2 linked regions of the Desulfosarcina ovata subsp. ovata genome follow. The protein of the gene in region 1 interacts with the protein of each later gene in a pairwise test. Links are inferred from orthologs where the notes say so. Each region holds a gene or a part of one and is shown on either strand. Other genes may lie near its edges.

Region 1 (5,417 bases):
TCGTGTTTTTTTGCGGAAAACATAACCAATTTATAGCACTTTTCGCTCATTTCGAATTCCGGTAACACACCTCACTGTTTAATCACGTATGCCCGTCGGTTTGTCTTCAAAAGCAACTTTAACACCATCTTTTAAGTTGTCATTTTTAGTGGCTTCATTTAAATAATATTTTTCGAAATTATCACATAATAACAAACTTGAAAGGTTGCATTGTGGATCAGCGTCAAGCAAAGGGAATCTGATTTTTCTGATTTTATGTGCAAAAAAACACCCATGCGGGGCCGGAGACAGCCAAATTTATCGACATAGATTTTTTCACCAAAATCCGCCCCACGCCGTCCACAAGTCCCCAGTATCACTAAAATCCCGCCAAATCCCACCAATTCCATTTTTCTTGGGTTATATGCAAATCAACAATCGTCTGGACGACATGGATGCTGATGCAATCATCCGCAACCTATGCGCAACCAAAGAAAAAAGGGGCAACCATTAAATGGCTAACCCCTTGATTTTATGGCGCGCCTGGAGGGATTCGAACCCCCGGCCTACGGATTCGAAGTCCGGCGCTCTATCCAGCTGAGCTACAGGCGCTCAAGTATGAAGGCCATTGCATGGGAATGTGGTGCAATGGCCTTTATTTTTATGGGGTGAGTGATGGGACTTGAACCCACGACCCTCAGGGCCACAACCTGATGCTCTGCCAACTGAGCTACACCCACCATAAGAAACGTTGACTATTAACAAATCTCCCTGCCCTTTTCAACCTAATTCTTTGATAGGTTGTTTTTTTATCGTTTCGGCTTCTGGACCGTGCCAGCAGCGGCTCATTTATCGAACGTGACTGGGTATTGACCCGTTTCGGCTTCTAATATACTATTCGGGATCTTACTCGACCATCGCATGAAAATGAGGTAATCGCTTGACCCAATTTCAGATATTCATCATCAGAGCCATTCTGGGCGCTGTTTTTGCCGTGGTTCTCTCACGACTGTTCTATCCCGACGCCAACCTGATCTATGTGGCCGGGCTGGGCGTCATTCTAGTGGGGCTGGCCTATTTTGCCGAGTACCTGCGCAACAAAAAAAAACAGCAACCCTGACCTACTGCCGGAGCCTATCGACTGTGAAACAGATTATTCTCGGCACTGCCGGGCACATTGACCATGGCAAGACCAGTCTGATCAAAGCCGTTACCGGAACCAATACCGACCGGCTCAAGGAGGAACAAAAACGCGGTATCACCATCGAACTGGGTTTTGCCTCTCTGGACCTGCCCAGTGGCCGCCACCTGGGGATCGTGGATGTTCCCGGTCATGAAAAATTTGTCAAAAACATGGTCGCCGGTGCAACGGGCATCGATATTGTCACCATGGTCATTGCCGCCGATGAGGGGGTCATGCCCCAGACCCGGGAGCACATGGAAATCTGCACCCTTCTGGGCATCAAGTACGGCCTGGTGGTGCTGACCAAGATTGATATGGTGGATGAAGAGTGGTTGGAACTGGTCACCGAAGATATCCGCGACTTCACCCGGGGAACGTTTCTGGAGGAAGCGCCCATCGTGCCGGTTTCGTCCATGAGCGGACAGGGCATCCCCCGGTTCATCGAAAAGCTGGACACCCTGAGCGAAAACGTACCCGAACGCGCCTCCAGCGGGCTGTTCCGGTTGCCGGTCGACCGGGTCTTCAGCATGAAGGGGTTCGGCACCGTCATAACCGGCACCCTGATTTCGGGGAAGATCAATGTCGGCGAAACCATCATGATCTACCCGAGCAAAATAACCTCCAAAGTTCGCGGCCTTCAGGTGCATAACCAGGGCCGCGAGATGGCCGAGGCCGGAATGCGCACGGCCATCAATTTCCAGGGGCTGGAAAAGGCGGCCATCAACCGCGGGGAAATTATCGCCAGGGAAAACACCCTGACGCCCAGCTACATGGTCGACCTCGAACTGCTCTATCTTTCCAGCAACAGAAAGCCCATGAAAAACCGGACCCAGGTGCGTTTTCACACCGGCACCAGTGAAACCATGGGCAACCTGATTTTGCTGGACCGCGAGGATCTGCTACCCGGGGACACCTGCCCGGCCCAGATCCGGTTGGACGAGCCGGTCAGCCTGATCCGCGACGACCGTTTCGTCATCCGCAGCTATTCACCGGTGCGCACCATCGGCGGCGGCAAGGTGCTCAACCCCATACCAGCCAAGCACAAGCGCTTTCAACAGGAGATCATCGACGGGCTGATGGACCTGGTGGAGTCCGACGCCAAAGCAATCATCGATTATCAGGCCCGCATGGCCGGTCCTGCCGGCGTAACCTTTGCCGATCTGCTGCTGATGACCAACCAGCCCGAAAAAGCCCTGACCACCACCACCGCCAATCTGCTCAACAGCCAGACCATTGTTCTGGTGGACAAGGACAACCGCACCTATGTCCATCTGGCCGTTTTTGATCAGCTCAAGACATTGAGCCATGATGTATTGGAGCAGTACCATCAGCGCAATCCACTAAAGCCCGGCATTTCCAAAGAGGAGCTGAAATCCAAATTTCCCCGGAAAGCCAATGCGAAGCTCTTTACCCAAGTTCTCAACCGCATGATCAAGGACCAGCAACTGGTCCTTGAGGACGACACGGTCCGGCTGGCCGCGCACACGGTCTCGCTGCAGGTCGACCAGGAGGTCGTGAAACAGCAGATCGCCGACATTTACCGGAAAAGCGGCCTGACGCCGCCCTATTTTCGCGAAATTACCGCCGACCTTGAGATGGATGCAAAATCCGCCCGCGGCGTCCTGGAACTGCTGATCGGTGAAGGGGTACTGATCAAGGTCAAGGAAGACCTTTATTATGACAGCCGGGTCATTGAAAAACTAAAGAAGAAACTGGTGGCCCATATCCTGGAAAAGGGGGAGATCTCGACGCCCGAGTTCAAGGATATGACTGGAGCTTCACGTAAATATGTGATACCGTTGATCGAACACTTCGACGCGACCAATGTTACCATCCGCGTGGGAGATATCCGGAAACTCAGAAAACGCCAATAAGACCGATCCGGCCGGACCGCCGGTCGGGCCAGTATGGAAGACGGAGCAGCCATGGGAAACAACGGGGACCGCGCCAAAGGTTTCGAATTCAAGAAGTTTGCCACACCGCGCATTATCGCCGGCGTCGCCATCGCCATTATCGTTCTGTGGGCCTTGGTTGTCATCTTCAGCTCACCGGTCCCAACCGCCCCCCCGGACAGCGCCGGAACGTCCCATGACACCCCCCTGAAAACAACATCGTCTGCTGAAACCAGCCATGTATCCTCGCCCCAGGCCGACGACCATGCGGCAACCGACACGACCCACGCCGGTACGGAAACCGAAGCAGATGGAGCTACGGCAAGTTCGCATCAGGCAGCCGCCGGTCATGTCACTGCATCTGCCGTTCCATCCACTGACAGTCATGGATCCACCAGCACAGCCAAGGCCGCCGACACCCACGCCACCGTTTCCAAGGATATGGTGACGCATTCGCAGCCGGCCACGACAGCACATAAAACCACCAGCCAAACGGCCGCCAAGCCGAGCCCCGTCAGCCACAGTGCGCTGCCGGCCACGGCCATTATGGCACCGATCCACAAACCGAAACCCAAGGGGGTCGCCTTTGTGGAAGCAGCCATCAAACCGCTCTATCAGGAGCTTGAGGAACGCTGGTGGGGGTGGCGACCCAACGACATTATCAACGTCACCGATAACATCAACAACTTTCAAATGGGCGTGCTGGAAGTGACCCGGCGGACCACCGTTGCCTTGGCCGAACGCATCTCCCGAACCGGAACCACCGACGCCTTTGACGAAAATCTCGAACAGGCCATGAACTGGTTCATGGTCAAAGCCACCAGCTACTGGTTCCCCTCAGCCGAATCCAAATACAAGGAGGGGCTGGAGGAATTGGAAACCTATCTTCAGAAGCTGGAAAAAGGTAAGGCCACCTTTTATATTCGTACCGACAACCTGATTCCGCTGCTCTCCTCCTTCGAGGACCTGCTCGGCAGCTGCGATGAGAATTTGGTCAAACAGGCCAATGAAGACGGCTCGCCGGTCAGTTTTTTCGCCGTGGACGACTATTTCTTTTATACCCAGGGGGTGGCCAGCTCCATGGCCACGGTTTTGGAAGCCGTTCACCATGATTTTCTGCTGACCCTGGAATCACGCAATGCCACTGAACTGCTGCACCATGCCATCCTCTCCTGTCAACGGGCTGCGGCAATCCAACCGTGGATCATCCTGGACCGCGACCTGAGCAGCATATTGGCCAATCACCGGGCCAATATGGCCGCTCCCATCAGCCATGCCCGGTTTTACCTGGGGCAATTGATCAAGACCTTGTCCACCTGACCATCTGGTTCCTGGCACCGGAAAGAGGAAAACAACATTCAACGTCCCGTCAGCTTGAAATTGTAAGCTGACGGGGCGTTCATTTACGGTTGCAGATAAACGTTTTGCAGCAGGTGCCCGGTGATCCACCAACCAGAGCGGCCGGTTACCGCAAAATAATCCGCGCATCGGCGATCACGCAGGCCTCTTTCGCGCAGAGCACCGGGTTGAGGTCGATGGAGGCGATCCGGTCCTCGATTCCCATCACCAAGGCGGAAAACAACAACAGCGTGTGGGTCAATTTCTCCATATTCACCGGGTCGGCACCACGGTATCCTTTAAGGAGTTTTCCTCCCGTCAGTGAATCCACCATGGCGCCGACATCCGGCGCGGAGAGCGGGGCCATGCGGATGGCCACATCCTGGTAAATCTCCACCCCGGTACCGCCCAGCCCCAACAGGATCACCGGGCCGAACTGGGCATCCACCTTAGCCCCCACAATCAGCTCCAGCCCCCTGGCCATCTTCTCCAAATGGATGCCGGCAAATCCCTCAATCCGGCTGAAGCGCGCAAACACATCCTTTAGAGCCGCGTCGGAGTCAATGCCCACGGCCACCCCACCGACCTCGGATTTATGCAGTACCGCCGGTGACACCACCTTGGCCACCAGGGGATAACCGAGCTCGGCGGCGCTTTTCGCAGCCGCTTCCAATTGCGTCGCGTAACGGAAGTCCGGTACATCCAGCCCGACCTCACGCATGATCCGTTTGGCATCCGGTTCCAGCACCCACCCCCGATCGGCGGACGCCGATAAAATGGTCTGTATTACAGGCGAAAGCATTGCTGATATCTCCTCATTCCCTCAAGCATCATCACCGCGCCATCGATCGAATCGGAGACCGGGACGCCGTTCAATTCAAATCCCTCGATAAAGGCCTGGTATTTGGCCATATGCGGGATGTAGGCGACCAGCGGACGAACGCGTTTTTTAGACGGGTTACTCACCTTGGCACCGATATCGATGGAAACCCCGGTGGAATAGGGCAGCACCAGCATGAGAAACG
Region 2 (5,305 bases), 3.9 Mb from region 1 along the record:
GTTCGATATCGGTCATGGGTGACTCCGGGAAGAACAAAACAACGGGGGAGATCCGTAACGGATCTCCCCATGGTGTGACAATCAAACGGTGTCCGGCGGTTACCAGTTGTAGAGCGTATCCAGCTCCTCATCGGAAACGCCAAAGGTGACATTGTGCGGCGCCAGCGCCTCTTTCTTGAAGTAGTCCGGCAGCCGGTCGTCCTTGGCGGTAAAACCGGCGGCCGTGTTGAAATTGCGCTCGTTGGTCAGGATCGATTTGCCCAGGGCGGTGACGTCATCGGCGGTCAGCGGCTGACCGGTGAACGCACCGATCAGATCCACCAGCGCATTGAAGGTATCCGGCTGGTCGAGAATGGCAAAGGCGATGAACAGACACATGCCGGTGGCGTCAATGGCTGCTGTGGCAATCTGCAGGTTTCGGGAGAGTTCGACCTGGCCTTCGGGCTTGAGTGCATCCACGCTGCCGCCCACACCCAGAAGGTTGGTGGCCACGGCGTATCCGGCGGTATGATCGGCCCCCATGGTGGTGGTGGCGTAGGTCACGCCGATGCCCTGGACCGCACGGGGGTCATAGGCCGGCATGGACTGGCGCTTGACCACGGGCACCCGTTCCACACCGAAAACCTGGCCGGTGACGGCCGCGCCGTTACCGAGGATCCGGCCCAACGGGGTTCCGTCGCCCACTTCCTGGAGCAGTTTAATGGCGCCCTGGCCGTCGCCGAATTTGGCTAGGCCGGCGTCCATGGCCACACCGATGGTGGCGCCCATCTCAATGGTATCCAGGCCGAAGTCGTCGTCCATGCGATCCAGCAGGGCGATCACGTCCAGATCACTGATGCCGCAGTTGCCGCCGTGGGCCCAGACGGTCTCGTACTCGGGCTGTTTGGTGACATAGTTGCCGTTCTTGTCGTAAAAAGTGCCCGAGCAGCGGATCACGCAGCCGCGATGGCAGCCGTGGGTGGCCGAGCCGTCACCGCCACGCTGGTTTTCCAGGGCGGCCTGGGTCTCACCGGAGATCTCCGACGCACCGTCGAACTGACCGGTTTTAAAATTGTTGGTGGGGTATCCGCCGGCCTCGTTGACCACGTTGGTGAGAACATTGGTCCCGAAGGTGGGCAGCCCCTCTCCGGTCACCGGATGCTTGCGCAGGCCTTCGGCAAAGGCTTTGTTGGCCGCCTTGAACTTCTCGGGATCGGCCGGGCTGCGCATACTGCAGCCGTTGTCGTCCACAATGATGGCCTTGATGCCCTTGGATCCCATAACGGCACCCACACCACCGCGCCCGGCATGCCGGGTGGGGCGCTGCTCCATATCGGTAATGGCGACGGAGGCGGCACTCATCTTCATCTCACCGGCCTGACCGATGGTGATGAAGGCCACTTTCTCACCATACTGGGCGGCCAGCTTTTCGACCGTGGCGTAGTTGCCCAGCCCTTTGAGGTCGGCTGCACTTTCGATGGTAACGCCGTCCTTGTTGATAAAGACCTTGTAGAGGGCGTCATTGGTCGGGATGCCCTCGAGGATAATGGCGGCGTATCCCAGCCGCCCCATCACCTGGGCGGCCTGACCACCGGAATTGGACTCTTTGATCCCGCCGGTGAGCGGGCTCTTGCAACCCACGGAGAGGCGACCGGAAATGGCCGCTGCCGATCCGCTGAGCAGGCCCGGTGCGATGACCAGTTTGTTGTCCGCACCCAAAGGATGGCAGGCGGGGGGCACTTCCCTGGCGACGACTGCGGATGTCATCGCCCGGCCGCCTAAGCCTGCGTAGGTTCCCAGGGCGTCAGTCCTGGCCACCGGTCCTCCCGGGGCACTCGTGTCGATTCTTAAGATTTTGTCCATAAAATCCCTCCTCTTGTTATGGAGCGGGTTTGAACTACGAATATCTATTTTAAATTATGGGGATTCACCGGGGATGTCAATAAATGCCAAAAATGACATAACGTTATGGCGGATCGGGGGGCAGGTGTTCTTCGGGCGATTCGGGTTATTTCGTCCCGTTTGGCAGAAATCAGGCACAAAAATGGGTTTCTTTGAACCAAAAACGGTGGGATCGGGAGGTAAAAAAAACCGAAAACCGGATCAAAACGGGCAGTCGATCCGGATTCCGGGCCAGACTTGCGGGAAATGGCCCCGGCGGGGGCCGGGGGTTATCCGTTTTTGCGTTCGAAGGTCTTCATGAAATCGAGCAACGCCTCCACACTCGCCAGTGGGGTCGGGTTGTAGATGGAAGCCCGGCAGCCGCCGACGCTGCGGTGGCCTTTGAGTCCGCCCAGACCGTTTTCCAGCGCTTCGGCCACAAAGGTCTTTTCGAGATCTTCACTGGGCAGGCGGAAGGTGACATTCATCAGCGATCGGCTGTTTTTTTCCGCCGTGCCGCGATAAAATTCGCTCTGGTCCATGTAGTCGTAAAGCAGGTCGGCCTTCTTGCGGTTCAGCGCGGCCATTTTGTCCAGCCCGCCGATGGTCTCTTCCAGCCACTTGAGCACCAGCTGCACCGTATAGACGGAAAAGCAGGGCGGCGTGTTGAACATGGAGTTCTTCTCCGCAAAGGTGCTGTAGCGCAGCATGGTCGGGATATCCTTGGGGCTGCGACCCAGCAGATCCTCGCGGATGATTACCATGCAGACGCCTGCCGGGCCCATGTTCTTCTGTGCCCCGGCATAGATCATGCCGAATTTTTCAACGTCCAGAGGCCGCGAGAAGATGTCCGAACTCATGTCGGATACGATGGGAACGCCGCTGGTATCGGGGAACTGGGCCCACTGGGTGCCCTTGATGGTGTTGTTGGACGTGATGTGGGCGTAGACGGCGTTCGGGTTGAAGGCGATGCCTTCAGGAATATAGGAAAAGTTCCGGTCCTCGGAAGAGGCGACCACACGGATGGCCTTGCCCTGGATCTCGGCCTCTTTGATCGCTTTGGTCGACCACGTGCCGGTGTTGACATAGTCGGCGGTATCACCGGCACCGAGCAGGTTCATGGGGATCATGCAGAACTGCATGCTGGCACCGCCCTGGACGAACAGGACATGGTAGCGGTCGTCCAGCTTGAGAATGCGTTTGGCCCGGACCACGGCATCGTTGATCACGTCGTCAAACCATTTCGAACGATGGCTGACTTCGGTGATCGACATGCCGGATCCGGCAAAGTTGAGAAAGGATTCCTGGATCTCTTCGAGTACCGGCAAGGGAAGGGCGGCCGGACCAGCGTTGAAGTTATGGATTCTGTCCGCTTTCATCGTGAGTAACCTCCGTTTTTGAATGATTCGGATGCGCCGATGGGGCACTATCTCGATTTTCTCCGCCTTCGGGCAATTAACCCGCTATCTCTACAGATAGAGACAAATATGTCAACTGGTAAAATCAATAAAATGATGGGGCCGTTCGCTGATCCGGCGTTGTTGGATCGATGGCCAAACGGACGGGGCTTGGGGCGGGGGAGATGGAATCGGGGTCGGAGGGCTCGGCAAAAGGCCAGTGGGGAGGCGATCATCCCGGGGATTGGCCACTGACCTTTTGCCGCAATGATTTGATCAGCCTGCCGGCCGGTCATCCATGGGCTTCATGGACATGGGGCCATCCGGCTGTCCCGGTCGTCCGAAAGGGGGCTGCTCGCCGTGATCCGGACCTGGGCCCCGAAGTATTTTCAGTTTGGCGGCCAGGTCGAAGAGTTCCTGCTGTTCAGCAGTCAGAAGGTTGTAAACCCGATTCATTGTTTTTGCCCGGTCTACCATGAGGTCGGCCTCGATTGCCGATTTTTCGGACAGGAGACCACGCAGTGCCTTCTCGTTGAACTGCTGGGGCTTCATCGCCAGACGGAGGCGCCGCTGCACATCGCGCATTTTGTCATGCTGCCTGGCAGCCGCCTCGCGGTCGCCATCGATCAGTTTTTTAACCGATTTCCACTGGGCGTCACTGAGGTCCAGGCGTTCAAGAATGTCAAACCCGGGTGACGGTGCCGGGCAGGCCTTTCCAGGACGGTCCATTTGCGGCCCCTGCGGTCCGGCGCCCGCTTTTCCCATGGGGGCGCCGGGCTCACCGGCCTGGGCAGTCATTCCGCTGCCGATCAGGATCATGCTGCAGATGATGGTCAAAATCACTTTTTTACGCATTGTTTCTTCTCCTTTGTTTTAACGCCAATGGGCATGGCGATGACCGGCGTTGGTTCGCCGGGGTGATTGAAATGGACCTGTCATTTTGATGGTGCCAATATACGCCATGAAGGTGGAGAAAATATGAACAAAATGGGGAAATTTATAGATCCGTCGCCTTTTGCCGCTTCCGGGGCCGCCCGCTGCGGACCGGAAGCAGGGCAACCGCATGTAGATTTCCAGGTTGCTTTTCTTCCCAAAATTAGAGCGTCCATGAATGTCAAAGACCAAATGAAAAATACCAAATGGTGGTATTCTGTCTATTTTAAAATCGATTTCATCCTTCATTTGACATTTGGGCTTTGGCATTTTTCCACTTTCGGGAATGGTGCGTGTTCAGGAACGGTCGGTTTTGATTTTACTTGCGATTACCCTGGGACCCGAAGCAGGGCAATCGCATGTAACCTTGGTCTGTGATGTGCCTTACAGGGCGATCGCGTACGGATCGTTACTATGATCCAAATCGAAATCGAAATCGAAATCGGGATCGCTATCGAAATCTAAATCGAAAAGAAATGGGACGTAGACATGCAGACTGGATGTTCAGCGACTTGCAGTTAATGGTAATCGGCGCCATGGGAAACTGGAAAATCGGGAACCGTCTATCGCCCTTTTGTCAACCAGTGATCCCAATATACATCGTCGATTCCGATCCCGATTTCGATTTCGAGAAACCTGAGTTACATGCGATTGCCCTGGAACCGGAAGGACCACCGGTTGACAAAATCCGGGAATTGGCTCTAAAGGAAGGCAACGTTTAACGAAAGGAAACGATTTGATGAAGATTTTTCGCTATCCCTCTGTTGCGGCAGACAAGAAATTGAAATCCATCATCGGCCGGGCCATCGATTTCAGAAAGGCCGACCTCCAGGCGGTGACCCGGATCCTGAATGATGTCAAACGCCATGGGGACAGCGCCGTGGTGCGATACTCCCGGCAGTTTGACGCGCCTGATATGAGCGCCGGGGCCCTGGCCGTGACGCCTGATGAGATGGCCGCGGCCGGGAAAAAAGTGGATCGGCCGTTCGTGCGGGCGTTGAACCGCGCGGCGGCGCAGATCGAACGGTTTCACCGTCAGCAACTGCCCAAGTCGTGGATCGACACCCACCGGCCGGGCACCCTGCTGGGGCAGATGGTCCATCCGGTGGATGCCG

Evidence for each region. The genes of interacting proteins can lie anywhere in the genome.
Region 2: the proteins of selB (region 1) and serC interact in binary tests that used the Escherichia coli proteins (3 or more experiments, as listed by UniProt). The link is inferred for Desulfosarcina ovata subsp. ovata from one-to-one orthologs.

What each region holds. Positions count from the first base shown.
Region 1 is NZ_AP021879.1:1,557,321-1,562,737, forward strand. Bases 685-3,579 are described here. They hold selB (selenocysteine-specific translation elongation factor), read left to right. Parts: upstream 685-1,122; coding sequence 1,123-3,036; downstream 3,037-3,579. Other genes in these bases: GN112_RS06965 (hypothetical protein), read left to right, coding at 920-1,099; GN112_RS06975 (DUF2333 family protein), read left to right, coding at 3,088-3,579. Outside these bases: more of GN112_RS06975, read left to right, coding at 3,580-4,374; GN112_RS06980 (acetate--CoA ligase family protein), read right to left, coding at 4,520-5,194; GN112_RS06985 (CoA-binding protein), read right to left, coding at 5,179-5,417. UniProt on the Escherichia coli protein: Translation factor necessary for the incorporation of selenocysteine into proteins. It probably replaces EF-Tu for the insertion of selenocysteine directed by the UGA codon. SelB binds GTP and GDP.
Region 2 is NZ_AP021879.1:5,454,126-5,459,430, forward strand. What follows is about bases 1,196-3,978. They hold serC (3-phosphoserine/phosphohydroxythreonine transaminase), read right to left. Parts: upstream 3,240-3,978; coding sequence 2,151-3,239; downstream 1,196-2,150. Other genes in these bases: GN112_RS23985 (aldehyde ferredoxin oxidoreductase family protein), read right to left, coding at 1,196-1,842; GN112_RS23995 (Spy/CpxP family protein refolding chaperone), read right to left, coding at 3,534-3,978. Outside these bases: GN112_RS23980 (hypothetical protein), read right to left, coding at 1-16; more of GN112_RS23985, read right to left, coding at 100-1,195; more of GN112_RS23995, read right to left, coding at 3,979-4,112; GN112_RS24000 (hypothetical protein), read left to right, coding at 4,236-4,568; hisD (histidinol dehydrogenase), read left to right, coding at 4,930-5,305. UniProt on the Escherichia coli protein: Catalyzes the reversible conversion of 3-phosphohydroxypyruvate to phosphoserine and of 3-hydroxy-2-oxo-4-phosphonooxybutanoate to phosphohydroxythreonine. Is involved in both pyridoxine and serine biosynthesis.